3 regions of the Janthinobacterium sp. B9-8 genome follow, and region 1 is predicted to be linked to each of the others. Evidence: predicted binding sites of a transcription regulator. Region 1 holds the regulator's gene; each other region holds the start of a gene.
What was found. The regulator FNR, encoded in region 1, switches genes on or off when oxygen is low (the NO sensors DNR and NnrR bind a similar motif). The targets are predictions, from matches to a motif close to TTGATNNNNATCAA.
Positions count from the first base shown of each region.

Region 2: VN23_RS11805 (IPT/TIG domain-containing protein) is a predicted target of FNR. The motif match lies at 6,573-6,586, and genes of this name have one in related genera.
Region 3: VN23_RS17715 (hemerythrin domain-containing protein) is a predicted target of FNR. The motif match lies at 3,889-3,902, and genes of this name have one in related genera.

Region 1 is NZ_CP014222.1:1,512,005-1,522,299, reverse strand. It holds gene VN23_RS06935 (efflux RND transporter periplasmic adaptor subunit) at 1-482, shown strand, start outside; gene VN23_RS06930 (efflux RND transporter permease subunit) at 530-3,667, shown strand; gene VN23_RS06925 (efflux transporter outer membrane subunit) at 3,741-5,090, shown strand; gene VN23_RS06920 (hypothetical protein) at 5,161-5,880, opposite strand; gene fnr (fumarate/nitrate reduction transcriptional regulator Fnr) at 5,887-6,636, opposite strand; gene hemN (oxygen-independent coproporphyrinogen III oxidase) at 6,769-8,172, shown strand; gene VN23_RS06905 (sulfite exporter TauE/SafE family protein) at 8,177-8,836, shown strand; gene VN23_RS06900 (response regulator) at 8,987-9,355, shown strand; gene VN23_RS06895 (chemotaxis protein CheC) at 9,352-9,969, shown strand; gene VN23_RS06890 (GGDEF domain-containing protein) at 9,969-10,295, shown strand, end outside.
Region 2 is NZ_CP014222.1:2,638,363-2,648,657, forward strand. It holds gene VN23_RS11775 (DUF6538 domain-containing protein) at 1-1,570, opposite strand, end outside; tRNA gene VN23_RS11780 (tRNA-Arg) at 1,633-1,709, opposite strand; gene VN23_RS11785 (c-type cytochrome) at 1,856-2,605, shown strand; gene VN23_RS11790 (DMT family transporter) at 2,828-3,148, shown strand; gene VN23_RS11795 (aminoacyl-histidine dipeptidase) at 3,200-4,648, opposite strand; gene rarD (EamA family transporter RarD) at 5,467-6,360, shown strand; gene VN23_RS11805 (IPT/TIG domain-containing protein) at 6,658-9,501, shown strand; gene VN23_RS11810 (PEP-CTERM sorting domain-containing protein) at 9,545-10,117, opposite strand.
Region 3 is NZ_CP014222.1:3,917,777-3,928,071, reverse strand. It holds gene VN23_RS17735 (TDT family transporter) at 1-480, shown strand, start outside; gene VN23_RS17730 (ProQ/FINO family protein) at 543-1,016, opposite strand; gene VN23_RS17725 (4'-phosphopantetheinyl transferase family protein) at 1,282-1,899, opposite strand; gene VN23_RS17720 (NnrS family protein) at 2,115-3,296, opposite strand; gene VN23_RS17715 (hemerythrin domain-containing protein) at 3,293-3,826, opposite strand; gene VN23_RS17710 (M48 family metallopeptidase) at 4,038-5,378, shown strand; gene parE (DNA topoisomerase IV subunit B) at 5,448-7,424, opposite strand; gene VN23_RS17700 (YifB family Mg chelatase-like AAA ATPase) at 7,808-9,304, opposite strand; gene VN23_RS17695 (sensor histidine kinase) at 9,358-10,295, shown strand, end outside.

The DNA.
Region 1 (10,295 bases):
CTAAGGCGGGCAAACTCAAACAAGCTTCGCTACCGGTTGATTTGCTGCTGGAAGATGGCTCGAGCTATGCCCATGCAGGCAAATTGCTCTTTGCCGAGCAAACCATTGATCCGACAACCGGCACGGTCACTTTGCGTGCTGAATTCCCTAATCCGGATCATCTGCTGTTACCAGGTATGTTTGCCACGGTAAGGGTTGCGCAGGGCGCGATGGATGCTACGGTGCGTGTGCCGCAACAAGCGATTGTTTCCTCACCTCAGGGCCAGTTTGTTTACATCGTGGGTAGCGACAATAAAGTCGCCCCTGCACCTGTGAAAACCGGTGGCTTCTCAGGCAAAGACTGGATTGTGCTGAGCGGCTTAAAAGGTGGCGAGCGCGTGATGGTCGATGGCATTCAGAAAGTAAGTCCCGGCGCGGTAGTCAGCCCGGTTGATGCGGCTGCGGCTAAATCAGCACCTGCTTCTGCCCCTGCAAAAAAATAGGCTTGATCTTGTTAAGTACACAAGCATCAAAAGCCTAAGGAGAGTTTATGTTTGCTCGATTTTTTATCGATCGCCCCGTATTTGCTTGGGTGATCGCTATTATTATTGTTTTGGCAGGTTTGCTGGCTTTTAAAAGCCTGCCGATCTCTCAATATCCCGAAGTGGCTCCGCCCGCTTTAACGATTAACGCCACTTATCCCGGCGCGAGCGCGCAGGTAATGGAGGAAACGGTTACTGCGCTGATTGAGCAGGAAATGAACGGTTTGGAGAACATGCAATATATGAGCTCCAACAGCGATAGCGCCGGCAATATGGCGATTACGCTGACGTTTAAACCGGGTACAGATTTAGATATTGCCTCGGTAGAAGCGCAAAACCGTGTAAAGCGGGTTGAAGCGCGTTTGCCAAGCGAAGTACGCCAGCAAGGCGTGCAGGTGGTTAAATCGCGTAGTAACTATCTGATGTTTGTGACGCTGCTGTCGCCTGATGGAAGTTACGACAATGTGGCACTGGGTAGTTATGTGAATTCCAGCGTGATCGATTCCATTCGCCGTGTACCGGGCGTCGGGGAAGCGATGTTGTTTGGCTCTGAATACGCGATGCGTATCTGGCTGGATCCGGCTAAATTGGCGGGCTTTAAGATGTCTGCCGCTGAAGCACTGGCCGCCGTGCGTGCGCAAAACGTGCAACTGGCCACGGGTGAAATTGGCCAGCTGCCTGCGCCACCGGGCCAGCAATTTACGGCAACGGTTGTGACGCAAGGTCGTTATTTAACGGCAGAGCAGTTTGGCAATATCGTATTGCGTGATGGTAAAAATGGCTCGCAATTACGCCTGAAAGATGTGGCCAAGGTTGAGTTGGGCGCATCTGATTACAGCGTACTGGCGCGTTTGAATGGCAAGAGTATTGCGGCGATCGGGATTAAATTGTCCCCTGATGGCAATGCGCTCGAAACCGCTAAGGCGGTGAAAGCCAAGCTCGATGAGCTGTCTAAGTTTTTCCCTAAGGGCATAGCCTATGAAGTGCCTTACGATACATCCAAGTTTGTAGATGTATCGATCAAGGAAGTATTGACCACGCTGATTGAAGCGATTGGCTTGGTGTTTATTGTGATGTACCTGTTCCTGGGTAATATCCGCGCCACGCTGATTCCGACGATTGTTGTGCCGATTGCGCTGTTAGGCGCTTTGGTGGGTTTGCAGCTGTTTGGTTATTCGATCAATGTGCTGACCATGTTTGCCATGGTGCTGGCGATTGGTATCTTGGTTGACGATGCGATTGTGGTGATCGAAAACGTCGAACGGATTATGTCTGAAGAGGGCCTTGCCCCGCGCGAAGCCACGCAAAAAGCGATGGGGCAGATTATTGGCCCGATTATCGCCATTACCTTGGTGCTAACCGCCGTGTTTGTGCCGATGGCGTTTTTCTCGGGTGCGGTAGGTGCGATTTATCGCCAGTTCTCGGTGACCTTGGTGCTGACGATGTTCTTCTCGGCGTTAATGGCTTTAACCTTAACGCCTGCATTGTGCGCAACGTTCCTCAAGCCTTTGAAAAAGGGCGAGCATCATGGCACTAAGGGCTTCTTGGGTTGGTTTAACCGCAAGTTTGCAGCGTTAACGATCCGTTATCAGGGTTGGGTAGGGACATGCATTCGTAAGACTGGCTTATCCCTGCTGTTTTTTGCTTTGATTCTGGCCTCTACCGGCTGGTTGATGTCGCGCTTGCCAACGTCTTTCCTGCCTGATGAAGACCAAGGTTACTTTATTAGCGTGGTGCAATTGCCTGCAGGCGCAACACATGAGCGTACGTTGGAAATCGTTCAGCAGGTTGAAGCTCATTTTGTGAAACAGCCTGAAGTGGATCGTGTGATTGCGATTGTGGGTTTCAGCTTCTTTGGCCGCGGCCAAAATGCGGCGCTGGCGTTTGTAACCTTAAAAGACTGGAAAGATCGTCCGCTGCCTAACGATCAGGTAGGCCCGGTGGTGCAACGCGCCAACATGATGCTGTTCCGCATTAAGCAGGCGTTTGCATTTGCAACCAATGTGCCGCCGATTCCTGAATTGGCATCGGTAGGTGGTTTCGATTTCCGCTTGCAAGACCGTGCTGGTTTAGGCCGTGATCGCCTGTATGAAGCACGGAATATGTTGCTGGGCATGGCTGCGCAAAACAAAGCTTTGGCGGGGGTGCGCCCTGATGGTCAGGAACCGGGTCAGCAGCTTTTACTTGATGTAAATAAAGTAAAAGCCAGCCAGCTCGGCATTGATATGGCCGAGCTTAATAGCACACTGGCGATTTCATTAGGTTCTGCCTATGTGAATGACTTTGTGCGCGAAGGCCGTATTTTGCGTGTGCTGATGCAAGCCACACCGGAAAGCCGTCTTTCACCGGACGATTTACTCAAGCTGCAAATTAAAACCCGCGCGGGCAATCTAGTGCCGCTGTCTGAAATTGCCGAGGCTAAGTGGCAGGCAGGTGCTTCTGCACTCGATCGCTATAACGGCTTGCCTGCATTTAAGATTTCTGGCGGCCCGGCCCCCGGTAAAAGCTCGGGGGAGGCGATGGATGCAATGGAAGCGATGGCTAAGCAATTGCCACCAGGCGTGGGTTTTGAATGGTCGGGTACTTCGTTTGAAGAACGTCTATCTGGCTCGCAAGCACCCTTCTTGTTTGGCTTGTCGATTCTGATTGTTTTCTTATGCCTTGCAGCGCTGTATGAAAGCTGGTCGATTCCGTTTGCTGTGCTGTGGGTGGTGCCACTGGGTATCTTTGGTGCGGTGGCTGCCATGACATTGCGTGGTTTGCCAGACGATGTTTATTTTAAGGTGGGGCTGATTGCCATTATTGGTTTGTCGGCAAAGAACGCGATTCTGATTATCGAATTCGCCCGTGATTTGCAGCGTCAGGGCATGAGCGCAATCGATGCCACGCTGGAAGCTTGCCGTTTACGCTTCCGTCCGATTCTGATGACTTCGTTTGCCTTTATCGCGGGTGTATTGCCACTGGCGATGAGTACCGGTGCCGGTGCAGCAAGCCGACGTGCCATTGGTACAGGGGTGATGGGTGGAATGATTACTGCCACAGTATTTGCGGTGTTCTTAGTGCCGGTGTTCTTTGTGGTGGTGCGTCGCTTCTTCCCTGAGAAAACCGTGGTACGCAGCGACGAAATCGCGGATGACCATCGTTAATAGACGTGCCGGTCTTCGAAGGGCGGCGTGCCCGCCCTTCGAATAATGACGCGAACCCATAGGTAATAAATGTATGAAAAAACAATTAATGTCTAAGACGCTGCTGCTGGCGATGACTCTGGGCTTGGGTGCATGCGCGATGGGGCCGGATTACATTCGCCCCGCAGCCCCGGTCGCCAGTGTGGTGGGCAGCCAGCCTGCGGAGATGAGTACGCCACAGTGGGGTAGCTATTTTAGCGACCCTGCTTTGCAGTCGGTGATTGAAAAAGCGCTGATCAATAATCGCGATTTAAAAATCGCCACGGCCAGAATCGAAGAAGCCCGTGCGCTGTATGGTATTCAAAAGGCGGACTTTTTGCCGTCGGTGAGTGCCAATGGCTCGGGCAATATCAGCCGTAGTAATCCGGATGCCGATATCAGCCGCCGCTACGAAGCTAATCTGGCGCTGCTATCGTACGAGGTGGATTTCTGGGGTCGTGTGCGCCGCTTAAGCGAGGCGGCCAAAGCCAATTACCTAGCAAGCGAAGAGGCGCAGCAATCGGTACGCAGTACGCTGATCGCCGATGTGGCTAATAGCTATTACAGCGCACAAGCCTTACAAACACGTAGCCGCTTTGCCGAGCAAACCGCTAAGGCGCGGGAAGAAAGCCTGCGCGTGGTGAAGCGCCGCGTGGAGGTGGGCGTGGCTAATCGCTTGGATCTTTTGCAAGCGCAAAGTGCACAAGATAGCGCCATTAGTGATCACTCGGCTTTGGCGCGCCAAGCGGCTAATGCGCAAACGGCGCTGACTGTTTTGGTGGGTGAAACGGTCAGCCTGCCTGCGGCCAATTTAAATGCAGAAGTGGTGCAGTTGCCCAGTGGCTTAAATTCTACCGTTTTGCTTGAGCGCCCGGATGTGCGTGCTGCGGAGCAAAAGCTGGTGGCGGCCAATGCCAATATTGGTGCGGCCCGCGCGGCCTTCTTCCCTAAAGTCACTTTAATGGGTAGTGGCGGTGTGGTGAGCAATGAGCTGGATGATTTATTCTCTGGCGGCAACCGTGCATGGAGTTTTTTGCCGCAAATCAGCCTGCCGTTGTTTGATGGCGGACGCCTAAGCGCTGGGGCTGACATTGCCGAAGCCCGCAAAGTGATTGCTGTGGCTGAATATGAAAAAGCCATTCAGCTGGCGTTTAAAGACGCCGCCGATGTGTTATCTGATCAGGTATGGCTGAGCAAGCAGCTAACAGCCCAGCAACGCCTTGCAGATCGGCAGGAGCAGCGCCTGAAACTTGCAGAAGCACGCTATGCATCGGGCTTGTCGGGATATCTGGATGTGCTGGATGCGCAGCGTGAGTTTTACGCGGCCAGCCAGGGACTGATCGAAACGCGTCGTGCTCGTTTAGCCGCATCGGCACAAGCGTTTAAGGCTTTGGGCGGAAAGTAATACGCGCTAGTTGATTGGTTTTATAAGCAAACAGCCCCAAATTGGGGCTGTTTTTTTATTGTTTGATAGATCAACTGTTTGGCTGGTGATGAGGTGCGGGCGTGTTTGCTCGGCTAAAAAACTGCATTAAAAATTGCGCTAGCGCAGCGGCGGGCTCTTGATGTTCTGGCAAACTGAAGGCGCTGAGCTGTGTGTGCACTGCTTGAAAAGATCTATTTTCTGCCAAAGCTAAATATTGCTGGCAAAGTGGCGCAATGGCTTGCCATTGTGCGGTTTGCAACTCGGCTAGCTTACTTAAATCGGCCTTGGGCGATGGCTTGCCATTTGGAAAGATGACTTTCCAGCTTTCAATAAGGGGCTGCATCATGATGTGCTGTAGCAGCGCCAAAAAGCTGGCTGCGCCTTTGCCGCCAGCATGCAGCCAGCTGTTGCGACCTGCCGGGGCTAAGGTATCGAGCAGAGGGGCGGCAAGCTGTAGGGCTGTGTCGTCGCCGCTGGCGGCCATCATCCAGCCTAAGTGTGCGGCGCACTGAGGCTCGCCAATCAGGGCCAGATCAATATGATGCCAGCCTTGTGCCTGCGCCCATTGAGCACTTTGCAAATAGCCTGCTAAATCAGCATGGCCTGCAGAAATAAGCAGGCCATTGTGAGGTAAAGGGGGGATTTGCGATTGCATATCAAGCGGCAGCAGCATGAGCTGTGCCATTTGCAAGGGTTTAAGCCGGGATTGCAATGACTCTAGAATGGCCGCTGGGGCAAGAAATAAAACAGGGCCATTGGATAGAGTCATAGTGGCTTATTGTTGGCAGTTGTTAATCAATTGTTTGAGTGCGTCAGGATTGAGAATTTCAATCAAGCGGTTTTGTACTTTAATTAAGCCGTTTTCTTGAAATTTCGATAATGAGCGGCTCACGGTTTCAAGTTTAAGGCCTAAATAGCTGCCGATTTCTTCACGCGTCATGCGCAAATGAAAGCTGCTGGCAGAATAACCACGGATGGCAAAGCGTTGAGATAAATTCAGCAAGAAGGCCGCAATGCGTTCTTCTGCTTTCATATTTCCCAATAAAAGCATCACGCCATGATCGCGCACAATTTCGCGGCTCATCATTTTATAAAGATGATGTTGCAAGATCGGTATGCGGCGGCTGAGTTCTTCCATATCGGTGAAGGGCAGCTCACAGACTTCGCTGTCTTCCAGGGCAATGGCATCACAGGTATGCAGATCAGAGCTAACCGCATCCATGCCCATGAGCTCGCCGGTCATATGAAAGCCGGTGACTTGCTCGCGGCCGTCTTCAGAAATTACGCTGGCTTTAAAGAAACCTAAGCGAATCGCAAACAGAGAGCGAAACGGCTCTCCTGCGCGGTAGAGCGCTTCACCGCGCTTAATCGGCTTGGCTTGGGTGATTAAGTGATCAAGCTCGCGCATTTCATCAGCGGAAAGACCAATCGGCAGACAAAGCTCACGCAAGCTGCAATTGACGCAGCTTTGGCGCAAGTGCTTGAGGCTAAGGTCACGTACTGGGATATGAGATGTCGGTGTCATTGGGCGTTTCAATTCGTGTTTTCGATATCAGCCACTGCAAGTTATTTCCAGTACAGATATTGATATCGATCAAGGTTATGAAAAATGAATCTAGGCAAGCTGCACTCATACGATGAATAAGGATGGAACAGTATGCTTCAAAATAATGCTACGGTCTTACAGCCACTTGATTTTGATCGAAACTTGATAAGCCAACACAGCGGAAAAGGGCCAAGGTACACATCCTACCCCACTGCGGATCGATTTGCTGTAATGGATGCAGATCGCTATGAGCAAAGTGTACGCCAGCAACAGCCCGGCATTGGAATAAGACCGTTGTCATTGTATTTTCACTTGCCCTTTTGCAATACTATTTGTTACTACTGCGCCTGTAATAAAGTCATCACAAAGGATCAGAGTAAGGCGGATCAATACCTCGATTATCTACTTAAAGAGGTAAAAATACAGGCGGCATTATTAACCAAGCGCGGCAAGATTTCTCAGTTGCATTTTGGCGGAGGTACCCCTACTTTTTTGAGCGATGCACAATTAACGCGATTAATGGACGGTATTCGTCATCATTTCGATTTAAAAGCTGATGGCGAGTTTTCAATTGAGATCGATCCACGCAAAGTCAGCGCGGCTACTGTAGCGCTTTTAGGGCAGATTGGCTTTAACCGCATGAGTGTGGGCGTGCAAGATTTTAATTTAGAGGTGCAAAAAGCGGTTAACCGTATTCAAACGGAGGAAGAAACTAGAGTTGTGATTGATGCTGCGCGTGCCAATGGCTTTAAATCAGTCAGTATCGACCTGATTTACGGTTTGCCGCATCAAACTCAGGCCCGGATGTATGAGACGATTGAGCGTGTCCTCACTTTGCGCCCGGATCGGCTGGCCCTGTATAGCTATGCCCATTTGCCCGAGCGTTTTATGCCGCAAAGACGCATTGATGCTGGGCAGCTACCCTCAACAGAGGGTAAACTCGATATCTTGCAAAGTAGTGTGAATCAGCTTCTTGCTGCGGGTTATATCTATATCGGCATGGACCATTTCGCTTTGCCTGATGATCCGCTGGCAATTGCTCAAAGAAGAGGGCAGTTGCATCGGAATTTCCAAGGTTATTCAACGCACGCCGATTGCGATCTGATGGCTTTTGGTGTGTCAGCAATTGGCAAAGTGGCCAATTGTTTTGCCCAGAATGTAAAAGATTTAGATGCTTATTATCTGGCCTTGGATGAAGATCGTTTGCCGATAGAGCGTGGCTTGATGATCACGCACGATGATTATTTGCGTGGCTCGGTAATTCAATCTTTAATGTGCCAGTTTGAATTGAGTTTTCAGCCTGTGGAATTGGCTTATTTGATTGATTTTAAAAGCTATTTCTCTGAAGAGATTCATTTGCTTATGCCATTTCAAGCCCAGGGTTTGCTTGAAGTGCAGGACGATTCAATCATTGTCAGCCCTAAGGGGCGCTTTTTGATCCGCTCGATTGCCATGGTTTTTGACCGCTATTTGCGTCATGCCCCTCGCGCAGGGAGCTATTCTAAGTTGATATAAAGTAATGCTGGAATTAGATTTTCTTGCTTTGTTTCTGGCCGGTTTATTAGGGGGCGGGCATTGTGTTGGAATGTGCGGTGGTGTCGTTGCCGCCTTTAGTTTGCAGCTCCCAAAGGGCCCGCGCTGGCATTACCATTTGGGTTTTAATCTTGGTCGCTTGCTGGGCTATTGCCTGATTGGTATGCTTGCGGGCTTGCTGGGCTCTTTGTCTGTCTTGCTTTCATTACAAGGCGTGAAAAGCGGCTTGTTTATCCTTGCCAATTTATTATTGATTTTGCTTGGCAGTTATATGGCTGGCTGGTCATCTCTTATTTTATTGCTGGAAAAAGCTGGGCGTCCTTTATGGCTTAAAATTCAACCTTATATGCGGCTATTTTTACCGATAAAAAGATGGCCGGATACGCTGATTGTAGGGGCTTTGTGGGGATGGTTGCCCTGTGGTTTGGTTTATACCGCTTCTTTAAACGCACTTGCCAGTGCCAGTCCTTGGTCTGGTGGTTTAATTATGCTGTCTTTTGGTTTAGGCACACTACCCAATTTATTGCTGATGTCCGCCTTTGCAGAGCAGTTGCGAAAGCTGTTTAAGAATAAATATTTACGCTATTTGTTTGGTGGAGGTTTGATGTTTTTAGGCGCTTATCGATTGATTCAATTTATGTTTTAGCAATGGTTTCTTGTGTAAAGTGAATGTAAATATTGGCCGATTGTTATCAAATTTTTTTGCTGATGCTTGGGTGGTTGACTTTTTAAAATAAAAAATAGCTATTGAATCTGGCGCTTTGCAGTCATTTTATAAAAAAGGATTTTTAAAAAAATGCCTACCCCCATTTTGGTTGTTGATGATTCTGCTATGGCCAGAAAAATGCTGATCAAGGCTTTGCCTAAGAATTGGAATGTTGATATCACACAAGCATGCAATGGTATTGAAGCATTAGCTGCTTATCGAGCAGGTAAAGCAGATGTGATGTTTTTAGATTTAACTATGCCAGTGATGGATGGTTATGCTGTATTAGAAACCCTGCAGAAAGAAGGCTTGAATAGTTATGTCGTCGTGGTTTCGGCGGATATTCAAGTACTCGCGCGTGAACGTGTACGACAATTGGGGGCTGCGGCCTTTGTTCAAAAACCTGTGAAAGCTTCTGATATTGAGATTATTTTGCGCGAATATGGAATCGCTTTATGAATGAAGAATTGTTTTTGACAGAAGAGCAAACCGATGCCTTGCAAGAAATTACCAATATTGCGATGGGCCGTGCAGGCGCGCAGCTGGCACAAATTCTAGATACATTTATTAAGCTGTCTGTTCCACGTATTAATATTATTCAATCATCATCGATTAGCCACAATATTGTGCATATGATTGGCGCTAAAAGTGCGGCAACGGCAATTCGTCAGTCATTTAATGGCTCTTTATCGGGCGAAGCTATGGTGGTTTATGATCAGCATGGCTGTAGAAACCTGGCTGATCTGATGGGCTATGATGGCGTAATTGATCGCACTGCCGAGCGGGAATTACTTTTAGATGTGGGTAATGTATTGGTAGGCGCTTGTTTAAATGGCGTGGCTGATTTATTAGGCGCGTCGCTGGTTTTTTCTGCACCCACCATTATGGCGGAAAACGTTGAGGTAGATCAGCTGATCAATATCAAGCAGATCACCTGGAATTACGCCTTGCTGGTTGAGGTGCATTTCACTTTGGAAATTCGTGATTTTACCTGCCACTTACTCACCTTAATGCCAGAAGAATCCATTTTACGATTGCAGCTGGCGATTGATGCGTTTATGGACAAGATCTAATGCAACAAAGATTATGTGATTTTATCGTTAATGAAGTCGGGGTCGGCGTTTTTTCGCTGGATCGAGATTATCGTATTTTGCTGTGGAATCGTTTTATGGCTCAGCATAGTGGCATTGCCGCTGAGCAAGCGATTGGTGCAAATTTATTTGAGCTGTTTCCTGAATTGCCAGAGAAGTGGCTTAGCAAAAAAATTGAAAGTGTTTTTGTGCTTAAAAACTTTGCTTTTACTTCATGGGAGCAAAGGCCGTATTTGTTTAAATTTCCACATAACCGCCCCATTACGGGCGGTATGGATTTTATGCAGCAAAACACCACCTTTATGCCT
Region 2 (10,295 bases), 1.1 Mb from region 1:
GCTTCACCACATCCACAAGGTACTTCACATCGTCCAAGCACTTAGCTTTAGCAAGATACGTTTTAGACCCTTCACCACTACCAGCATGCCCCATAATCTGACCATATTCTGCTTCTGGAACACCAGCACGGGCCGCTCTTGTAATAGCAGCACCACGGTGAGAGTGAAACACTAAGCTTTTACCGTCTTCATCAAGCGATAGATCGGGATGACAGGCGACCATAAAGCGGCGGTAGTTAGTCGATAGCTTGCCGGATTCCCCTTTATAGGAAGCATCTTGTGCGAACAGGTTTACATCAGGTTGCCATTGCTTGCCTGTAAGTTGGTCTATCGGCCATATAGGTGTCGGGACAACTCGCTGGGAATCCTTATTCTTTAATGTACGCCTCTCAGTGTTGCGAATAAGAATACCAGCTACCCTGCCCTTCTCAATCAAGTAGTCATCAGGCATTAAGCCTACAACCTCATTAGCCCGCATTCCCGTATAGGCCGCGATAATCAAAGCTTGGTCTAACTCAGGTCTACCAGACTGACCAGATAATGCAGATTGAACAAGAAGACGGGTCTGTGCAGGTGTATACACGCCCCTGTTATCTTCTTTATCACTGATATTAATTAAGCGCGTTAAGTCGTTTCTGCTGACCTTATCCCCCGCGTATTTCATCACCGCTTTACACACACTAATGTACTTATTCAAAGAAGAAGGCAGCACACCATCATCCATGAAAGTTTCTTGCAGACGCTCCCAATCTTCCAAAGTCCTTGCGTAAACATCCTCTGAACCCCAAGCATCATTCATGCGCTTAATAATAGTATTGAAGTATTGGCGGTTAGTAACTTGCGACCCTTCAGACCAGCGCCCTGTTTTAACTTGCTGTGCTGCAAGATTGGCGGCTAAGTCCTTAAAAAGCACCAGCGGCTTTAACTCTACGCCAGTAGGCTCTATCTTATTAAGAGACTCTGAAATAGACGCCTCTGAGCCGGTACGGTGTACCTCTAATGTTGAGTCAGGAATCAACAAGCCCTTGATAGGCTCCAAGCTTCCCTGAGCGTGTGCTTCAAGCTGGGCATTACTCACCTCCAAGATAGCTTGGTGCTCTTCCCTTGCTTCTTTGAACTCTTCCCCTGTTGCATACCGAATAACACTCTGGCTTTGCTTAATCTGGCTTTGAATCGCTTCAATAGGAGGTAAACCCGTATCAATGGTCTGTCGTGCAAGTGCTTTCAGCGTGTTTTTATATTCATCCATATTACTGGCCTCAATAGAAGTAAAAGAAGTGAAGGCCGTAGATATAGCTTGCAAGCGTTTTGTTGCGGTTAGTTCACTATCGGTCTGTAAGGAGAATACCAAGAAGTGCTTACGCTGGGACTGTGCAAAGTAGCGCACAGCAGAGGACGGAACACGCATCCGTAGGAAATAATTACCACCGGATTTATGCAGCAAAACAGGCTTGATGCGAGCTAGCGTAGGGATACGCACACATTTACGCACACCAATACATACATCATCAGTAGGGAACGGGACAGACAAAGGAAGGGATAAAAAGGGAGAACTAGCACCAATACGCACACCATAAGCCACGTAAGAGGTGGCACTTGGCACAAGTGTAGCGTCTAAGTCTTTGATTTGATTGGTGCGCCCAGTAGGAATCGAACCTACGACCTTCAGCTTCGGAAACTGACACTCTATCCAACTGAGCTATGAGCGCACTACAGGAAGGACCGCATAATAACGTGTTTATGCGCCTCAGTCTACGTGTAGGCTTTGTTGCTTGCTGCAAAATGTCGGTATAATCACCCTCAATCGTATATGGTTTTATTTCCAACTCATGAACTTACATAAAAAGGGATGACAATGAGCGGTAGCAACGTGAAAGCGTCAAAGGGCATTGCTGGCATGATTCTGGCGGCAGTGATTGGGGTGCCGCTATTTGTTTATCTGCTTATCAAGCTGTTTACCTCAGGCAGCGGCGTTGATGTAACGCGCTCCACCATGACCACAGAAGCCGTTTCTGCACGCTTACAACCTGTAGGCAGCATCAAGATTGTAGATGGTGGCCCTCCGGGCTCTAAAAATGGTAAAGCGGTTTACGAAGCGGTCTGTTTGTCCTGTCATGGCACTGGCTTGGCCGGTGCACCTAAATTCGCCGATGCTGGCGCTTGGGGGGCTCGTATTTCTAAGGGCTTTGAAACGCTCTGGACCCATGCAATCAAGGGCTTTAACGCGATGCCTGCTAAAGGTGGTGCAGCAGATTTAACTGATGATGAAGTCAAACGTGCAGTGGCTTATATGGGCAATGCGGTTGGTGCTAAATTTGAAGAGCCAAAGGTTGAAAGCGCTGCTACCGGTGCCGCTATTGACCCAGCCACTAAGGGTAAAGAAATTTACGATTCAGTTTGTATGGCTTGCCATGCAGCTGGCTTAGCAGGCGCTCCGAAATTGGGTGATAAGGCGGCTTGGGCTCCACGCCTGAAAGACGGCGTTGAAGGTGCCATTGCAATTGCCACTAAGGGCTTAAATGCGATGCCAGCCAAGGGTGGCTATAGCGGAACAGATGCAGAATTCGCTGCTGCAGTTCACTATATGGTGAATAACAGCAAGTAAGATTTTGTCCTTCAAAAAAAGCGGGCATGCTTTGCCCGCTTTTTTACGCCTGTACAGCCACTATTTCCCTTGTTCTTAGGCCTCGCATCAAAGAAAATACCGCCTTATCTATGCTATTGGTTTAATTCGATTACTCGCTTAAGCAAAATGGCCTACTCCGTATTTCTTCCGGGTTTCCGATACGGAGTGATCGATTAGCCCGTGGTGTGCAAGGCACTATTTATGTTTAGCTATTGGTTGGTATTAGGCGTTGCTGTATTTACTGAGATTGTCTGGGCTTTATCATTAAAATATATTCAATTAAATCCTAACCCTTGGGTTGTGGCGGGATCAGTTACTTTATCTTTTTTAAATATGGCATTACTTTCTTATGCCATGAAAGGAATTCCTGCCGGTACAGCTTATGCAATCTGGACCGGGCTGGGTGCAGTGGGCGTAACAATTGGCGGGATTATGCTATTTGGTGATCCGCTCGGTTCTACCCGAATTTTCTTCTTATGCCTGATTGTCAGCGGCGTAGTTGGCCTGAAAATGGCGAGCTAAATAAAAAGGCCTGCTTATTAAAAAGCAAGCCTTTTTGCATATCAAACAAACTTAAGCTTTAGGCACGGCAGCTAAAGCATCTACCAGCAATTCCCAGAAAGAAACCACTGAGGCAATTTCTACCCGCTCATCCGGGGAATGCGCACCTCGAATCGTTGGGCCAAAAGACACCATATCCATTTTTGGATAAGCCGCCCCAAGCAAACCACATTCAAGCCCAGCATGAATCACTTGCACAGCGGGTGTTTCACCATAACGCTGCTGATACACATTTTGCAGCAAAGCTAAAGCAGCCGATTTCAGATCGGGCGTCCAGCCCGGATATTCGCCTTCTTCTTCTACCGCACAGCCACCTAAACGGCCAACCGCTGTAATTGCGTCAGCCAGCTCACGCATACGGATATTTTTAAGCGACCTCACCATTAAAACGGCCTCAAAACGCCCGTTATCAATTGTTACCACGCCTAAATTATTGGAGGTTTCCACCACGCCCGGCAGCGATTTACTCCAGCAGCGCACACCATGTGGCAGGGCCAGCAACATATCAAGCGCTAAACGCGCATGAGCCGTTATTGGCACTGTATCCGCCGTAGAAGGCTTTAAGGAAATCGTTAGATTTGGATCTGTACCCGCTAATTCATCACGGAACAAGGCCTGATAACTATCTACAATCTCTGCCAAGCGCGGTGCATCACAGGCTGCCACCGAGATTTTAGCGAAAGCTTCGCGTGCCAAAGCATTGCGTAAAGTGCCACCATTAAAGGACACCAGTTTGGCTTCAATTTCACGGCTGGCTGCATTCATCACCCGGGCCAGCAAACGAATTGCATTGCCACGCTCCAGATGAATATCCACACCCGAATGCCCGCCCACTAAGCCGGTTAGCGAAATCTCAAAAACATCAAAACCAGCAGCTAAAGGCTCGGTGCTTAATTTACGTGTCAGGGTAATATCCACCCCGCCCGCACAACCCACATACACCTCGCCCCATTCCTCTGTATCCAGATTAAGTAATAGCTGGCCTTGCAAGACACCTGGCTCCAGCGCGCGTGCGCCTGTCATGCCGCTTTCTTCGTCCACAGTGAGCAGTACTTCCAGCGGGCCATGTGGCAAATTACTTTCCAGCATAGCTAAAGCCGCCGCTACACCAATACCATTATCTGCACCCAGCGTGGTGCCTTCGGCATGGACCCAGCCGTTCTCAACCCGGGTGCGGATAGGATCAACCATAAAATTGTGAGCGTAATTGGCATTTTTTTGCGCCACCATATCTAAATGGCCCTGCAATACCACGCCTTGCCGATCCTCCATGCCTGCCGAAGCAGGCTTTCGGATAATGAGATTTCCACCCTTATCAATTTGCACGGCCAAGCCACGCTCTAATGCCCAGGCACGAAGATGATCACGCAAAGCGGATTCATGACGTGACGGACGAGGAAAGCGACAAATAGTGTCGAAATGACGCCATAAAGGCTGTGGGGCAAGATCTGTAATTACCATGATTAATCTCAGTCAATAACAGGATATAGTGATTTGCCATACAAACGAGGCAAAACGGAGTTATAGAATTCCAAAGCAATCTGCTAAAAGCTTGGGATAAATAAAAAACGAAGGAAAGCCGTCATAGTGTCATTTTTAATTTTTTTTATAATAAGGCACATCATGCAAAGAATTATTTTACAAATAGATGACAAATCAAAGCTTGTTTTTTTCAAAAAATGTAATGAGCATGCCGTTTAATGTATTAACCTGCTTTGTAGCTTATAAAAATAATGCTTTAAAACAACAAACTAAAACCAGCACACGATCAGCGTTAAGAGAAAAATAGAAAACCGAGATGCAAAGTAAGGTATTTTAATTATAAAAATCCAGTGTACTTAGCCAAATCTACTTTTCTCAGCAAGAACACAAGTTGAAAGCGCAGCAGACAATTTCACTGTATATCTATTTTATTTACTTTTCCAGCAGCAAAACTAACAAATTTTTTCCTGATAATCCAGCTCACAAGCATGTTCTAAAATAATAATCAAGACTTCAGATGCAGCAAATAATGTGCAGACTTTTAAACAGGCCTCCAGCAAACTGCTTATTTCAAATCATAAATGCTGGCGGGCATTATATATTGATTATCTTTACTGTTAAAAGGCGGGATAACAGGGACTGCGAAAGCCGCATGACAAGTGGTATTATCAAGGCTCATTTTTTTAAACAATCAAAACCTTAAAAAATGCTAAACATTCATTTTTTGGTTATTTGCTCTTGACCTACCCAGCTACAAAAACATTTTTTAATCCCTTATCACCGTAAAAAGATAACGTATGCTCTCAGGCCAAGGCTTATTACTCTCGCTTATTGCATCGCTGGTTTTTTCTGTTTTAGGCTGGTATAGCACTCAGCTCACGCCTTTACAGGGCTTAGACATTTTTGCTTGGCGCATTGTCTGGACCGTGCCTGCGATGCTGATCTTACTCGCCCTACTCAAACACGGCACTAAAATGCGCAGCACGCTAGCGCGGTTTAAGCACGAACCCATTCTTTGGCTTGCTTTACCTGTTAACGCGCTTTTATTGGCAATCCAACAACTGATGTTTATGTGGGCTCCGCTTGAAGGGCGCTTGCAAGAAGTATCACTGGGCTATTTTTTATTACCCTTGGTCATGGTGCTGGTTGGTTTTTTTATTTACAAAGAACGCCCCAGCCGCTTGCAATGGCTTGCAGTGTGCTTTGCCTTAGCGGGCGTTTTACATGAGCTTTGGTTAACAAGGGCTTTCTCTTGGGTAACACTGGTGACCGCACTGGGCTATCCGCCCTACTTAATGATACGCAGAGCATTGCATCTCGACCCATTTAGTGGCTTTTTGCTTGAGACCCTCTTTATTTTACCAGGCGCAATTGCGCTCCTTTACCTGCACCCCGCAGCCACCGATGCTTTACAAAGCGCGCCCCAATTATGGTTTTTACTGCCTTGCCTTGGCATCATGACGGCAACCGCTTTTGTCTGCTATCTAATGGCCAGTAAATTACTCACTATTGGCCTGCTTGGTATTTTGGGTTATGTAGAGCCCGTACTACTGTTCTTTATCTCTTTATTTGTGCTGGGCGAGCCTTTCAGTGCCTCAGGGTTAGGTACTTATATCCCAATCTGGTTGGGCATTATGCTGACATGCTGGCAAAGCGCTCAGACATTACGCCGCCAGCGGCGAAACGCTTAGCTTGCAAGCTAGGGTATTCATCGTAGAGGAATATGGGCTCTGCTTGCCATGCAGATAAAATACCTAGCTTGCCTTGGCCAATTCATTTCTATTTTTCTATTTAAATTCATAAAGATAGCAAACGTTTAATTTTAATTGACACATTACTTTCACAAATAAAAAGCCAATGTATTAGAAATTACTTACGTACTTTATATTACATAAACAGCTGTTTGATTTACATAGAATGCGCCAACTCATTCGGCATAATAAACAGCAGATCGTCTGAGCCTCCTCTAATACCCCTCAGGACAATCTGTGTTTTCAAACATTAAAAAACTCGCGCAAAAAAAAACCAGCAAGTTATTCCTCACTTCAAGCATTGTTTTAATCACGAGCGCTTGTGGTGGTGGAGGTGGCTCAGACGCACCTAATGCAAGCCCCGCAGCCACGCCACCCATTAATTCAGTCGGGCCAGTTGGCAGCACCCCCACAAATACGGCAACCCCGGTTGCCCCTGCTCCAACACTCCCTCCTGCCCCGCCTTTTGCAATCGACAGTATCAATCCGCTTGAAGCAAGCGAGGGCAATACGATTACCATCAAAGGGATCGGCTTATCTCAAGTCAAAAAAGTCTTTATTGATCAGGCAGAGCTGCCTTTTAAAGTGATCTCTGAACAAGTGATCGAGGTGACTCTCACGCAAGCTGCGCAATCAGGCATGCTCACTCTGCATAAAGAAGGCAATGTTGTTCAGGCCGCCCAGAAAATTACAGTTTATGGACCGCAAATTGATGAGCTATCGAGCACCGAGCTCAACACTGGCGATACACTGACGCTGACTGGCAAACTATTAAATCAAATTAAAAGTGTGCGGCTGAGTGGCGTTATTTTGCCCAAAATCAGCCAATCCAATAATAAATATTCCGTAAGCATTCCGGCGGCGGCACGCTCAGGTTTTATCAGCTTTGAAGATAAAAATGGAGAGATACAAACATTAGCTCAGGTTGTTCAGATTTGGCAGACCGTGGCTCAACCCGTACTGCGCCCTGCCGCAGGGCTGCCAGGGCAGACAATCAGCTTGCTTGGCCAGGGAATGGAGCAAGTTGAGCAAGTCTTGTTTGCCAATAAGCAAGCAGCCCATATTCAAGGCCGCGCAGATAGCCGCCTTGATGTCATCATTCCCGAAAACGCACTGAGTGGCCCCTTGACTTTAATCTGGGGAAAACGCAGCTTACAAAGCAATACACGTTTTGAAGTCACCCCCCTTCTCAATATCAGTGCAATGAGCCCCTTAAGCGGCCCCGTTGATAGCCAAATCAACTTATCAGGCCAAGGATTAGACACAGTAAGCAGCGCCACTGTGGGGGGCAATAGCGCCAGAATAATCAGCAAAACATCCACTCAGCTTACCCTGCAAATTCCTGCCAACGGCAATGGCGAAGTGGTATTAAAGGCAGGTACGCAAACTATTTCTGCCGGAAACTTTAAGCTGGTCGCCCTACCACCTACTGTAGTGCCCCCGACTAAACCGACGATTAATTTAGAAAGCGTAGCCGTAGTACAAAATTACTCGCAACTCATTGGCGAGCCATACCAGCGCTTAGTCCCCGGCAAAACGACGATTGTTCGCGCCAGCCTCACCACCAACACCAGCAAGCTGGCTAGCCCACGCGTTTGGCTCAGTGCCTCACTCAATGGTCTTCCACAAGGCCAGCCCCTGGAAATGAGCGGCCCCGCTTTTATCCCAGCATCAGTGGCCCGTGCCCAGCTGGCCCAAAGCTTTAATGTAAAATTACCTGAAAAATGGATTAAATCCGGCCTAAGCCTGCGCGTCGATGTTGATCCTGAACAGAAAGTAAGCAATGGCTCAAGCAAAAGTATTAATCCCATTGTTGGTCAATCCACCAATATGGATTTAGTGCTGGTTCCCTTACAAATTGATGATGATGGCAAAGGCAATCGCATTAGCGCCAAAGCCCCCGACGAAATGGCTGTGCGACAAATGCTGAGTAATATTTTCCCGCTCGCCAGCAACTCGCTCAATATCAGCTTTCGCGCTCCGTATAAGCTCACCACAGTCGGCTCAACCACCGAAATGAAAAGCATCGATAACGCCAATACGGGTTCGGCAGGCTGGAACAAGGCACTTTCTGAACTAAGCCAGCTGCGTATTAAAGAAGGTAGTGGCCGTCATTACTATGGCTTAGTTCCTGATCCCCGATTTAGCGGTGGTATTGCAGGGCTGGGCTATGTCAATCCAATTGGCTCAGGCAGTGCAAACAGCACCGCCATTGGGCTGGATGCCAATTACGATAACGACCTAAAAACAATGGGGCATGAGCTGGGGCACAATCTAAGCCGGCCTCACGCGCCTTGCGGTGGGGTGCGTAATCCTGACAAATCATTCCCTTATTCTGATGGAAAAATCGGCAACACCCTGCCCTTTGACCCTCTAAGCAACACATTGCTTACGCTGGACGAAGATAATAATAGCGACATCATGGGGTATTGCGATGGACGATGGTTCTCTGACTACAATTACGCCAAGGTACAAGAGTTTTTAGAGCAGCATAATTACGCACTCGCCCCCCAAGCTGCAGGGTATACCCTGCCGATGAATCTGATCGATATATCAGGCAGCATTAGTGAAAAAGGAGTGAGCTTTGACCCTATCTCCTCGCGCAGCGGCAATATAAAAGCTGTGACGAAAGGCGATTACGAGCTGCATTTAATTCGTGCAAACGCCAAACCCATTATTCAGCGCTTTAATCCGGTGGAAGTAGCTGATGCCCGTGGCGCAGTAGCGCACTTTTTTATCAGCGTGCCCCAGCTTGGCCCCTTGGCATCCATTGAAATTTGGCATAAAGGTAAGCGATTAGATAGGCAGCAAGGCCAAACTCGTGCAGGCGCTACAGCCAGCCCCCCAAGCGGGGCCAAAGTGCAATGGCAGGAAAATGCAGGTAAGTTGGTGATGAACTGGGATATCAAACAATACCCCTATTTAAGCGTGATGCATCTTGGCAAGTCACGCCAATTACTGGCGAATCAGGCGCAAGGCGGAAAAATTGTGATTGATTTAGCAGGCGTACCCGCTGGCGGGCAGTTTGAACTTTCTTTATCAGATGGTTTAAATCCAAGCCTGATACGATTACAGCGCTAATTAAATAACCGGCCGCAATTCGAACAGCTGGCCGGTTATTTTTTCAGACCCGTTTACGGCGCTTAGCCACTATCACAGCAAGTAAGCCGAGGCCCATAAGGGCATAAGTTTCAGGCTCTGGCACAGCGGCAACATGTATATTGTCGATCACTGTTTCTGATGTGCCGGGTTCGCCAAAGAATTTCAGCTTGGTAATGCCTACCCAGTCAAACACAATATGGCTTGGAGCGGCTGTGCCAGAGAATACGCTTCTAGAAAAAGTGAGTGTATCGCCGATATAACCTTCGAAGTGGGTTATTCCCGCTACCAATCCTTTGGTGACATACATATCACGCAAAGTAAAAGCCGTTTCACGCGAAAACGAGGCAGCAAGACCATCTTGGTTATATGCAATATTAGGCCCGGAAACCACGCCACGTTCAAAACCTGAATTTGGCACAAAAGTACCATTCATCGAAATAAAATTTGACCAGTTAAAACCTGCATAGCCGTTATTAATCACGGCACTGTCTTGCCCCAGAGTATCAAAATTAATCAGCTGGGCAGAAACAGTTGAAGAGAATGTTGCTGAAAAAAGGAATAACACATTCAATGCAAAAGATTTAAAAGTATTCATATCCACTCCAGAAGATTACGCTTATATATTAATTTAATTACATGCATTCATTTGTTTGATTTCAAGTGTAGAAATAACTCTAGCCGACAATTAATTAATTATCAAACAATAAGAATTCATTTCCATATATAAGTAATTACTCATTTTATAATTAACTCAAGCAATTTCACTTTAAAAA
Region 3 (10,295 bases), 2.3 Mb from region 1:
GCCGTGATGTTGCCGCTGATGCTCTATCGTCTGATCTTTAGCCACGAAGTACCTGATGCGGCCAAGCCAACCATTGCCATTTTGGCGGCTCCTGCCAGCCTCTCACTCGCTGGCTACTTAACAGTAACCACCGAGCCGTCGTTACTGATTGTGGCGCTGTTGTTTGGGATTGCCCTGCTGATGACAGGCATTATCTACCTCGCTTTTTTCAAGCTGCTGAGCCTGCCTTTTTCACCGGGCTACGCTGCCTTTACTTTCCCATTGGTGATTGGCGCTACAGCATTATTTAAAGTCAGCCATCTGCTTGGGCAATGGGAATTTGCCGCACCCTATGTGCAGCAGGTGCAATGGTTGGCGCAGTTTGAATTAGGCATTGCCACGGTGATTGTGGGCTATGTAGTGCTGCGATATGTGATGTTTTTTATGGCAAAGGATGGCGGTGGTGTGGTTTATAAAGCAGGGCAATTGGTGCAAAGATAGGGGATATTTGGGGGAATAAAAAAGGCCGCTGCTGCGGCCTTTTTCTATGGAGCTAAAGCGCTTTACTCTGCTTTGCTCTCTGCGTCGGTGATTACTGCTTCAGAGATCACTTCGCTGGCAGTAGCGACCACTAGCTGCTCAACCGCTGCTTCTTCTGCAACTACGGCTGTTGCTGGCTTTTTGCGATCTTCGATATTTTGTACAAACTTAGCCGCTGCAGTTTTTTCTTCTAAGGTAACGTCACTAACTGGCTTACCGTTCAGATCAAAACGCTTACCGCCGCGCGCTACCGATTTGAGGTAACGCACCTTGCGACAGTGGGCCGCAATGGCGCGGTGCACATGATTTGCACCAAATTGTGGCAGTGCTTTTTCTAGCTCTTTATGAACACCGATCATTAAAGGCTTGAACTGCTTCATCACCGGATAACGCTGATAAAGTAATTCGATAATCATAATTTGCTGTTGACGGGCAGATTTCTCGCCAATGGCAGATTGGAATGCTTGAGCTAAAGCTGAATTTTGATCGGTCATCATTAGAAAACTAGGGTAGGTATGAAGGGGTAGCTTACCTTAACTCTGCGTTTGCATATACCGTACTATCGCAAAGTGTCGCTTATCAGTCCCTTTCAAAACATGGCGCAAGCTTGCTTGCTGTACTGAAAAACAATAAAAAACGATGATTTAAGGTCTGTAAACTCAGTTTTTCAGCTATTTTTTGCCTTTTAGGCTAAATTTTTACCTGTTTTTCAGTAAATATCTAAAGCGGGCATTATTTGACAGACTGCACTTGGCTAAGGGATTAAAGGCAGGGTTTGTGGATTAAAACCATAGTGCAGGGCGTTTTCGCAGCGATACTTACCCTTAGCTGCTGCTCTCTTTCACTACACCAATGCCAATCTGTGCGAATGATTTGATCGTGAACAAGGCTGCTGCCGCGAATCACCTGATCACGAATCCCTGCTTTAAAAGCCGCTTCACGCAGCGTCCAAAGTAGGTAAAAACGCTCTTGAGATTCTGCCTCTATGGCGTTCACCCAGCTGGCTTCATCCTGATGCAGTGCAAAGACGGCCAGCTTGGCGATATTGGCCTTAGGGCGGCAGCTTTCAATATCGAGCCCCACTCGTTCAGTATTAACCGTTACCCCCAAGCTATCTCCGCTATGCGAAATACTGGCGTGCAAATGAGTGGCTAGTCTTAAATAGGGGAAAAACTCGCCTTCTTCAATATCCGCCGTTGAGTAATTGATATTTAAGGCCCGTGCTGCTGCTTGGGCAAGCAGCATGCGGCCAAGAATAAATTGCTGAACGCGGGCGGGTGATTGCATCGTCGCTAGCTTGGCTTTGCTACTGGCCGAGAGCGAATCGCTGCTTAGCGAAGGATTAGAGATTTGGGTAAGAAGAACTTCGGCGTGAAGCATGTGTAAACCAAGGGTAAAGGATGGGGAATGATATACCTTGGTACGGTACACAGCAGCGGAAATTCCCTCAGTGTAAAGCCCAAATCTTGAAACACAGAGGGCACAGAGAACATGGAGTTTCACGGAAAAAACCTTGTGTATGTTTTTCTCCGTGGCCCTCCGTGTTCTCCCTTTCTTCCGTGGTTTAAGGTTTGGGTTTTATGTGGAGATTAAAGCTACCCCGCCTTCCCATCCGCCCTCGGCTTCAAATACACCGGCATAAAGCGGCTGCCCCATAAGGCCACTAATAGTAAAAAGCCCAAGGCTGCGGCGCAGAGCAGGGTGTTTTGCCAGGGCAGCACTTCGGCCAATACTCGGGCAATGGCTACGCCGTGCAGCAGGCAATAAAGTGTCCAGGCAAGGCGGCTGAGGATGAGCGGCAGGCCTGCGTGGCCCAGACTCACCCTTGTGGCAAAGCCCAGCAACATCGTGCCAAAAAAGCCGATGCTGATGGCGTGTAGCGGTGCAAATCCCAGAATGGTTGAGCCTGCTAGCATGGCTGTATCTTGTACGGTGTAAAGCAGCATAGCGACCGCCGCCCAAGCAAAGGCTAAATGCAGCATGGCTAAGAGCCGGTTTTGGAGTGAGGCAAATAGACGCCAGCGGTAGCTGGTATAGAGCAGCAGCCCAGCAAATATGGCATCAACAGGTAGGCTGTTGAAATGAGCCAGCTTTAAGGCTCCATGACCCCAAGACAAGGCAATCATGGCGTTTAACAGCCATAGTGGCCGCCATGCGCTGTAGTTAGAAATAGCGTTGGCAGAGAAAAACGGCAGCATTCTGTGGCTAACGGTTAAATACACCGGCAGTAAAAACCCCCATAAGCCGATTTCTATCATACTCAGCCAGCCCGTCGTTGCGCCAAATACGGCCCAATACAGCGCCAGAGCCTGCCCTATCCAGCCCATGGCAAAGGCAAGTGCAATACGAATGGCGTGGGCGCGATCCGGCGCGCTGCTGGCCCGCACACGGCTTAGCCAGACAAGGCAGGCGGCTCCCCAACTGATCCAGTGCAGGGCAATGCCTAGGCTAAGCAGTGGCTGCCAAAATAGCGCGGCAATCAAGAGGGCGCTGCCTATGGCGTAGGTGATAAAAATCGGTACATAGAGTTTGGCAGAGGGGCTGGCCACGCCCAGCCATTTAGGCCCCGCGGTGTAGATAAAGCCCAGCATAAACAGCGGGAAAAATCCGTACAGCATCAGATAGCCGTGCAAAAACATTGGCGCAATACTGCTGGGCATGGTGCTGCCGCTGGCCCTGAGTAGCATTTCGCTGGCCCACCAAGTAAGGCTTGCGATCAGCAATAAAGTGCCGCAAAAAAAGCCAATACGGTGAGGAGCACTGAGAAATGTTTTCATAAGGCTTTATCCTGATCGGTGTTACGCCGATCAGCCATTATTTGCCCTATTGCTGCTAGTGTGGGCGGGTCAAGTAGTAGTTCGGCGCTGGGGTAAATACGGGCTTCTTCCAGATCGGCGTGGTCGGTGTAGCGCTTGGCAAATTCGCCTGCCAAAGGCAGTGGCAAGCTGCCACCTTGCCCTGCTGCCAGTGGAATTAAATAGCTGCGGATATCTTGCCAGAGCAGGCCTAGTGTTTCGTGCTCGGCGCTGGTCGATGCAATGATGGCTTGCAGCTCAGCATCGCCGTATTGGCTAAGCAGCGGAAATAAATCGAGATCTTCATCGTCGTGGTGCAGCGGGGCTGCTACGTCGAAATAGCGCAAAATGCCAGCTGCAGCGTCTTGTGCCTTGGCATCTGCGCCCTCTTTAATCAGATATTGAGCTAGCTTGAGCGTTAGATCAGCGTACTGGCGCACCTTATCGTGACAGGCCATGAGCATGGCAATGGGGGTTTCAAAGGTGACCGTTTCGGTAGAAAACAATGACATGATGCCTCTCCTTAATTCCCGACTAATTTAGTCGGATTCTACGCAGGTATGAGGATTGTGGTTTGATTTAAGCCAAAAAGAATCGATGATCGCAGTCTTACACTTGTAAGTATTTTTACTAACTACTACGAATGAAAATAGTCAGATTCGGTTAAGTAATTTTTGGATTAGCCGCTATAATCGCCGCTTTGTAAAAAATTGCAGGGGCATTATGGAAGACCAAGCTTCAACACCACCAGTAAATGGCCAAAGGGCAGTGATCAAGCCATACGCTAATGAGCAGCGTTTATTTGTGATCATGGCGGTGATTTCAGGCCTGAGCTGGCTGGCTTTAACGCTGGTCACCTTTGGTATTATCTGGATTATTATGCTGGTGCTTTATCTCATCGGCCTATTTGGGTTCTCGTATTTTATTTCTTATGTACGTGGCAATGGCGTGCGTGTTACTGCTGAGCAGTTTCCTGATTTACACGCTCGTTTTGAAAACTGCTGCCAGATTGTAGGATTAAATAAGCGGCCAGAATTTTATTTAATGACGGGTAATGGCGCATTAAACGCATTTGCTACCCGGTTTTTGCGCCGGTATTACGTGGTGCTGCTGAGTGATATTGTTGATGCTTTGCAAGAAGATACCGAAGCTTTAAATTTTTATATTGGCCACGAGTTAGGCCATATTGCGCAAAAGCATTTAGTACACCACTGGTGGCTGGTTTTTGCTAGCTGGATTCCCTTGCTTGGCACCGCGTATTCTCGTGCCAGAGAATATAGCTGCGATCAGTATGGCTTAGCTTGCACGAGCAATAAGCAAAGTGCGGTGCATGCACTGGCCGTATTAGCAGCGGGTAGCAGCCGTTGGAAAAGCTTGAATACCCAAGCCTATATCGCTCAAGCTAAAGATACTGATGGTTTCTGGATGGCAGTCAATGAATTAACTGCTGATTACCCTTGGCTGTGCAAACGCGTTGCCCGCGTAGAAAATGGCGATGCGGCTGTATTTCCTCGCCGTAATATATTTGCCTGGCTGATTTCTGCCACGATTCCAAATACGGGTTTTGGTTTGATTGGCGCGATGGTTGTTTATATTTATCTGCTGTTGATTCTGGTGCCTATTTCAATATCAGCGTATTCCAGCTATCAGACTAAAGCGCTGAATGCAAAAACACATATTGAATTAAGCCAGGCCTATACACAGGGAATGGTTGCGGCCAAGCTGGTGGGAAACTTCTATGAAGAAACCCAGTATATGCCAGAAGCTGTTGAGGGATTAGGCTTTAAAATTCCAGCGAATAGCTTGATTAAAAGCGTGCAAATAAACCCGGAATCAGCCGAGTTGAGCTTAGCTCTAAATGCACCACATCAGGATAAGGAAATTATTTTGAGCCCTTCTGCTGGTGATGATGGCACGATCAGCTGGGCTTGTAGTATTACGGGCAAAGTGGATGCGGCTGCCTTGCCTGATGATTGTACTTTAGCGTTTGATGAGTCAGAAGCAGGGATGACAGCGCCAGAACCTACGACGACTCTGGGTAAATTACTGAAATTTTTAAAGTAATTTAATGTAAAAAAGGGCCGCAGAATAAAATCTGTGGCCCTTTTTTTATGCGGACTTAAACGCTATAGCTTAAACATCTGCCTCGGCTTCATTACCTCGTGCTTCTAGCCACGCTTTACGGCTGCTGGCTTCGGATTTGCCCATCAGCATATGCATCAGTTCACGGGTATTGAGGGCCACGTCATTGTTGATACCTACACGTAGCATACGACGCGTGTCTGGATTCATAGTGGTGTCAAATAATTGCTCGGCATTCATTTCACCAAGCCCTTTAAAGCGGCTGATGCTCCACGCGTTTTCACGGATTTTTTCTACACGCAGCTTATCCAGAATCGCGGTTAATTCACCTTCATCCAGCGCATAGAATTTACGTGGAGGCTTGGCCTTGCCGCTGCCTGCTACATCCACACGGTAAAGCGGTGGTTGTGCCACATAGACATGCCCTTGGGCGATCAGCTGTGGGAAATGGCGGTAAAACAGCGTGAGTAGCAGCACTTGAATATGGCTACCATCCACGTCCGCATCCGACATGATGATTACTTTGCCGTAGCGCAGGCCAGATAAATCAACCTTGCTGTCGTCCAGCGTATGCGGATCAACGCCAATCGCCACGGCCATATCGTGCACTTCATTATTGGCAAAAATCTGATCGCGATCGACTTCCCAAGTGTTTAGCACCTTGCCGCGCAGTGGCAGAATGGCCTGGAAATCCTTATCCCGGCCTTGCTTGGCCGAGCCGCCCGCTGAATCACCCTCAACCAAGAATAACTCGCAGCGCTCGCTTTCGTCCGAAGCGCAATCGGTTAGCTTGCCGGGTAGTACCGCCACGCCGGAGGATTTTTTCTTCTCAACTTTTTGCGAGTTCTTTTGCCGAGCCTGCGCCGCGCGGATGCAAAGTTCGGCTAGTTTTTTAGCCAGATCAACGTGTTGATTCAGCCAGATTTCAAAGGGCGAGCGCACTACGGTAGAGACCAGCTTTAAGCCATCGCGGCTGGTTAGCTTATCCTTGGTCTGGCCCTGGAATTGCGGGTCCAGAATCTTGGCCGAGAGCACAAAAGAGCATCGGCCAAATAAATCTTCCGGCAGCACTTTTACGCCCTTAGGCAGCAGGCTGTGGAATTCGATAAAGGTTTTAACTGCTTGAAACACCCCATCGCGCAGGCCGGATTCGTGCGTGCCACCGACTGGTGTAGTAATCAAATTTACATAGGATTCGCGATTAACCGGGCCGTCTTCGGTCCAAGTCAGCGCCCAAGCGCAGCCTTCACCCAGCGAGAAAGTATCGTCTACCTGCTCGATATACTTCTCGCCTTCAAAGATCGGGATCAGCTGGGTATAGCCAGCTACTTTTTCAGATAAATAGCCCGTTAAGCCATCCGGATAGCACCAGCTTTTATTAATCAGCTCGCCATTAGCCTGTTCAATTGCCAGAGTAACCACTAGCCCCGGCAAGAGCACCGCTTTGGATTTGAGTTGATGTTCCAGATCGGCCAACGGAATATTGGGTGAATCAAAGTATTTAGGATCAGGTTCTACATACACGCTGGTGCCGCTGTCTTTTTTGGCACAAGTGCCTAGCACCACCAGTGGCTCGATCACATCCCCGGAGCCAAACACAAGCCGATGCTGCTGGCCTTCACGTTTAACTTCAACTTCTAAACGCGTGGATAAGGCATTGGTGACCGAAACGCCCACGCCATGCAAACCGCCGGAAAACGCATAAGCGCCGCCATCTTTTTTATCAAATTTACCGCCAGCGTGCAGCTGGGTAAATACGACCTGCACCGTCGGCACGCCTTCTTCAGGGTGCAGCCCTACCGGAATGCCTCGGCCATTATCGCTGACCCGCACGCTTTGATTGCGGTACAGCACCACGTCGATTTGAGTGGCATAGCCGCCCAAAGCCTCGTCGGCGGCGTTGTCGATCACCTCTTGGCAAATATGCAGAGGATTATCGGTGCGGGTGTACATGCCGGGCCGGTGCCGGACAGGATCAAGGCCTTTTAAGACCTTAACGGAAGATTCGTCGTATTTAGGAGTTGCCATGTTTCACGTGAAACCGATTACTAAAGTTGTCGCGAGTCTAGCAAGCTGAGACAAATATAACTACCACAAGGCTACATAAATAAAACCTGCAGGCAGGGAGCTAGCCTTGCCATGTGATCGTTGGAGCTGTTCATAAAGACTTAAAAATCGTCATTTCCGAGCGGTGTGTCGAGAATCTAGTGACACTGCTGGAGCCCCGATAAAGGCACTCGGGGGTGGCGATTTTGGAAGTGATAGGGAGTGCAAGTCGTTGTGCTCCGATTTCGGTGTGCAATGATTGTGTCGTTGTACACCCTATGAAACACTTTGTTTTTCTCCGTGTGCTCTGTGTTCTTAGCGTTCTCTGTGTCTACAGAACTTTTTAAACCTGCTTCGCGTGCGAGTCACCCACCCAAGCCACGCCGATATTGAATCGCCTCTGCAATATGCGCTGTGTTGATGGCTTCATCCCCTGCCAGATCGGCAATGGTTCTGGCTACTTTTAGCACGCGGTGGGTGGCGCGGGCTGAGAGTGATAGTTTTTGAATGGCATTTTGTAGCAGGCCGCGCGCTTCATCGTTTAGGGGGCAGTGTTGCTCAAGAAGTTTGCCATTCAGGCGGGCATTGGGCGTGTTTTGCCGTTTTGCTTGCCTGAGATGAGCTGCCGCCACGCGTTTTCTGACTAGCGCTGAGGGTTCTCCAGTGGCGGCGGCTAATAGGGTATTTTCTGGTAATAATGGCACTTCGATCACTAAGTCGATTCGGTCCATAAAGGGACCGGATAATTTGCCCCGGTAGCGGGCAATTTGATCGGGCGTGCAGCGGCAGGCTTTTTTAGGATGGCCCAAAAAGCCACAGGGGCAGGGATTCATGGCGGCGATGAGTTGAAAGTCAGCAGGAAACTCGGTGGAGTGTGCGGCACGGGCAATATGGATTTTTTGGCTTTCCAGTGGCTCACGCAATACTTCCAGAACCTTTCTATCGAACTCAGGCAATTCGTCTAAAAACAACACTCCGTGATGCGCCAAAGAAATCTCACCCGGCTGTGGCACACTTCCGCCACCCACCAAGGCAACTGCTGATGCTGTGTGATGCGGTGATCGGTAGGCGCGCACACCAAAGCGGCTGGCATCTAGCCGCTCTTTGCCTAAGGATTGAATTCTGGCGGCTTCCAGCGCCTCCAGCTCGCTCATATCCGGCAAGAGGCTGGGTAAACGTTGTGCCAGCATGGATTTACCTGTGCCCGGCGGGCCTATCAGGAGCAGACTGTGTCTGCCTGCGGCCGCAATTTCTAAGGCGCGTTTGGCTTGCTGCTGGCCTTTTACTTCGCTTAAATCGAGCATGGCGGGCGGGGCTTCAATGGCGATTGGCACCGCGACCGCTAGCTGATCGCTACCGAGTAAATGCCGGCAAACTTGCATGAGGTGATTGGCAGAAAGTACGCTGGCGCTGCTGAGCAAGGCGGCCTCTGCAGCGCTATCTGCCGGCAGAATCAGTGTTCTGCCTACTTTTTGCGCAGCCCAAGCCATACCTAGCGCACCACGAATAGAGCGTAATTCACCCGATAGCCCTAATTCACCTGCGAACTCAAAATCGTTCAGCTGCTCTAAAGGAAGCTGGCCACTGGCTGCCAGAATGCCTACAGCAATGGGTAAGTCGAACAGGCCGGATGATTTGGGTAAGTCAGCAGGTGCAAGGTTTACAGTAATTCGCCGGTTGGGAAACTCAAAGCCGCAAACGGCCAAGGCCGCACGAACGCGCTCACGGCTTTCTTTGACTTCTAAATCGGGCAGCCCTACCAGGTTAAAAGCAGGCAGGCCGTTGGCAAGATGGATCTCCACCAGCACGGCACTTGCTTCAATTCCTATCATGGCACGGCTATGAATAATGGCGAGAGACATGCAAAACGCCTGTGAAGGTTTCTTTTAGTGTAGATAACAAATGGGGTAATCGTATGTTGCTTGATAAGCCGGCCGAAGAAGTTGTGCCGCTGCCTGATTTTCGTAATTTTGGTGTGATATTACGTATTTTGCTGCTGGTGCATTTGGGCATGCTGGCTTATGTGTTGCTGGGTTTGGCAAGCTGGGAAGAATGGCCTTTAAGATTGGGCGAGGCGGCCATGTGGGTCGTGCCTCCTCTGCTTAGCTTGCTGCTGTTGCTGGCGCTGCTGATGCCCTGGCTTCATCGATTATCTTATCGATCAGGTGTTTTGCTGGTGAGCGCGCTAGCGATGCTCATGGTATTGGTGCAGAGAAAATTATTGTTCTCGGTGTTACAACCTGTAACTGCCTTGCTTCCTGCGCTTCTGTTTACCATGATGTTGGTAGTGTCTTTAATGCTTTACCTGCGTTTGCGCTGGAAATCGTTGTCGCCTAGGTTGACTGAAGCAAGGCTGGCGGCTTTACAAGCTAGGATACGCCCGCATTTCTTTTTTAATAGCCTGAATGCGGTGCTGTCATTAATCCGTAGCGAGCCAAGGCGGGCAGAGCAAGTACTAGAAGATCTGGCAGATTTATTCAGGGTGGTGATGGTTGATAAGCAGCAGCTTTCTACCGTGGAATGTGAGTTGGTGGTTGCACGCCGCTATTTAAATATTGAAGCCGTACGATTAGGCGATAGGCTGAAAGTGGAATGGGATATTACTCAGGCAGCGCTGTCTGCTGTTTTACCGCCACTTTTGTTGCAGCCCTTATTAGAAAATGCCATTTACTACGGTGTAGAACCTATATTGAATCCAGGCCCTGTGCAAATTAGCATCGCTGTTAAAGATAAGCATATTCATTTAGGGATTAGAAATTCTCTGCCGCCGGCAGGGACGGTAAGTCAGCATCGAGGCAATGGTATGGCGCTAGAAAATATTCGTCAGCGTTTGCTGCTCCACTTTGATGCAGA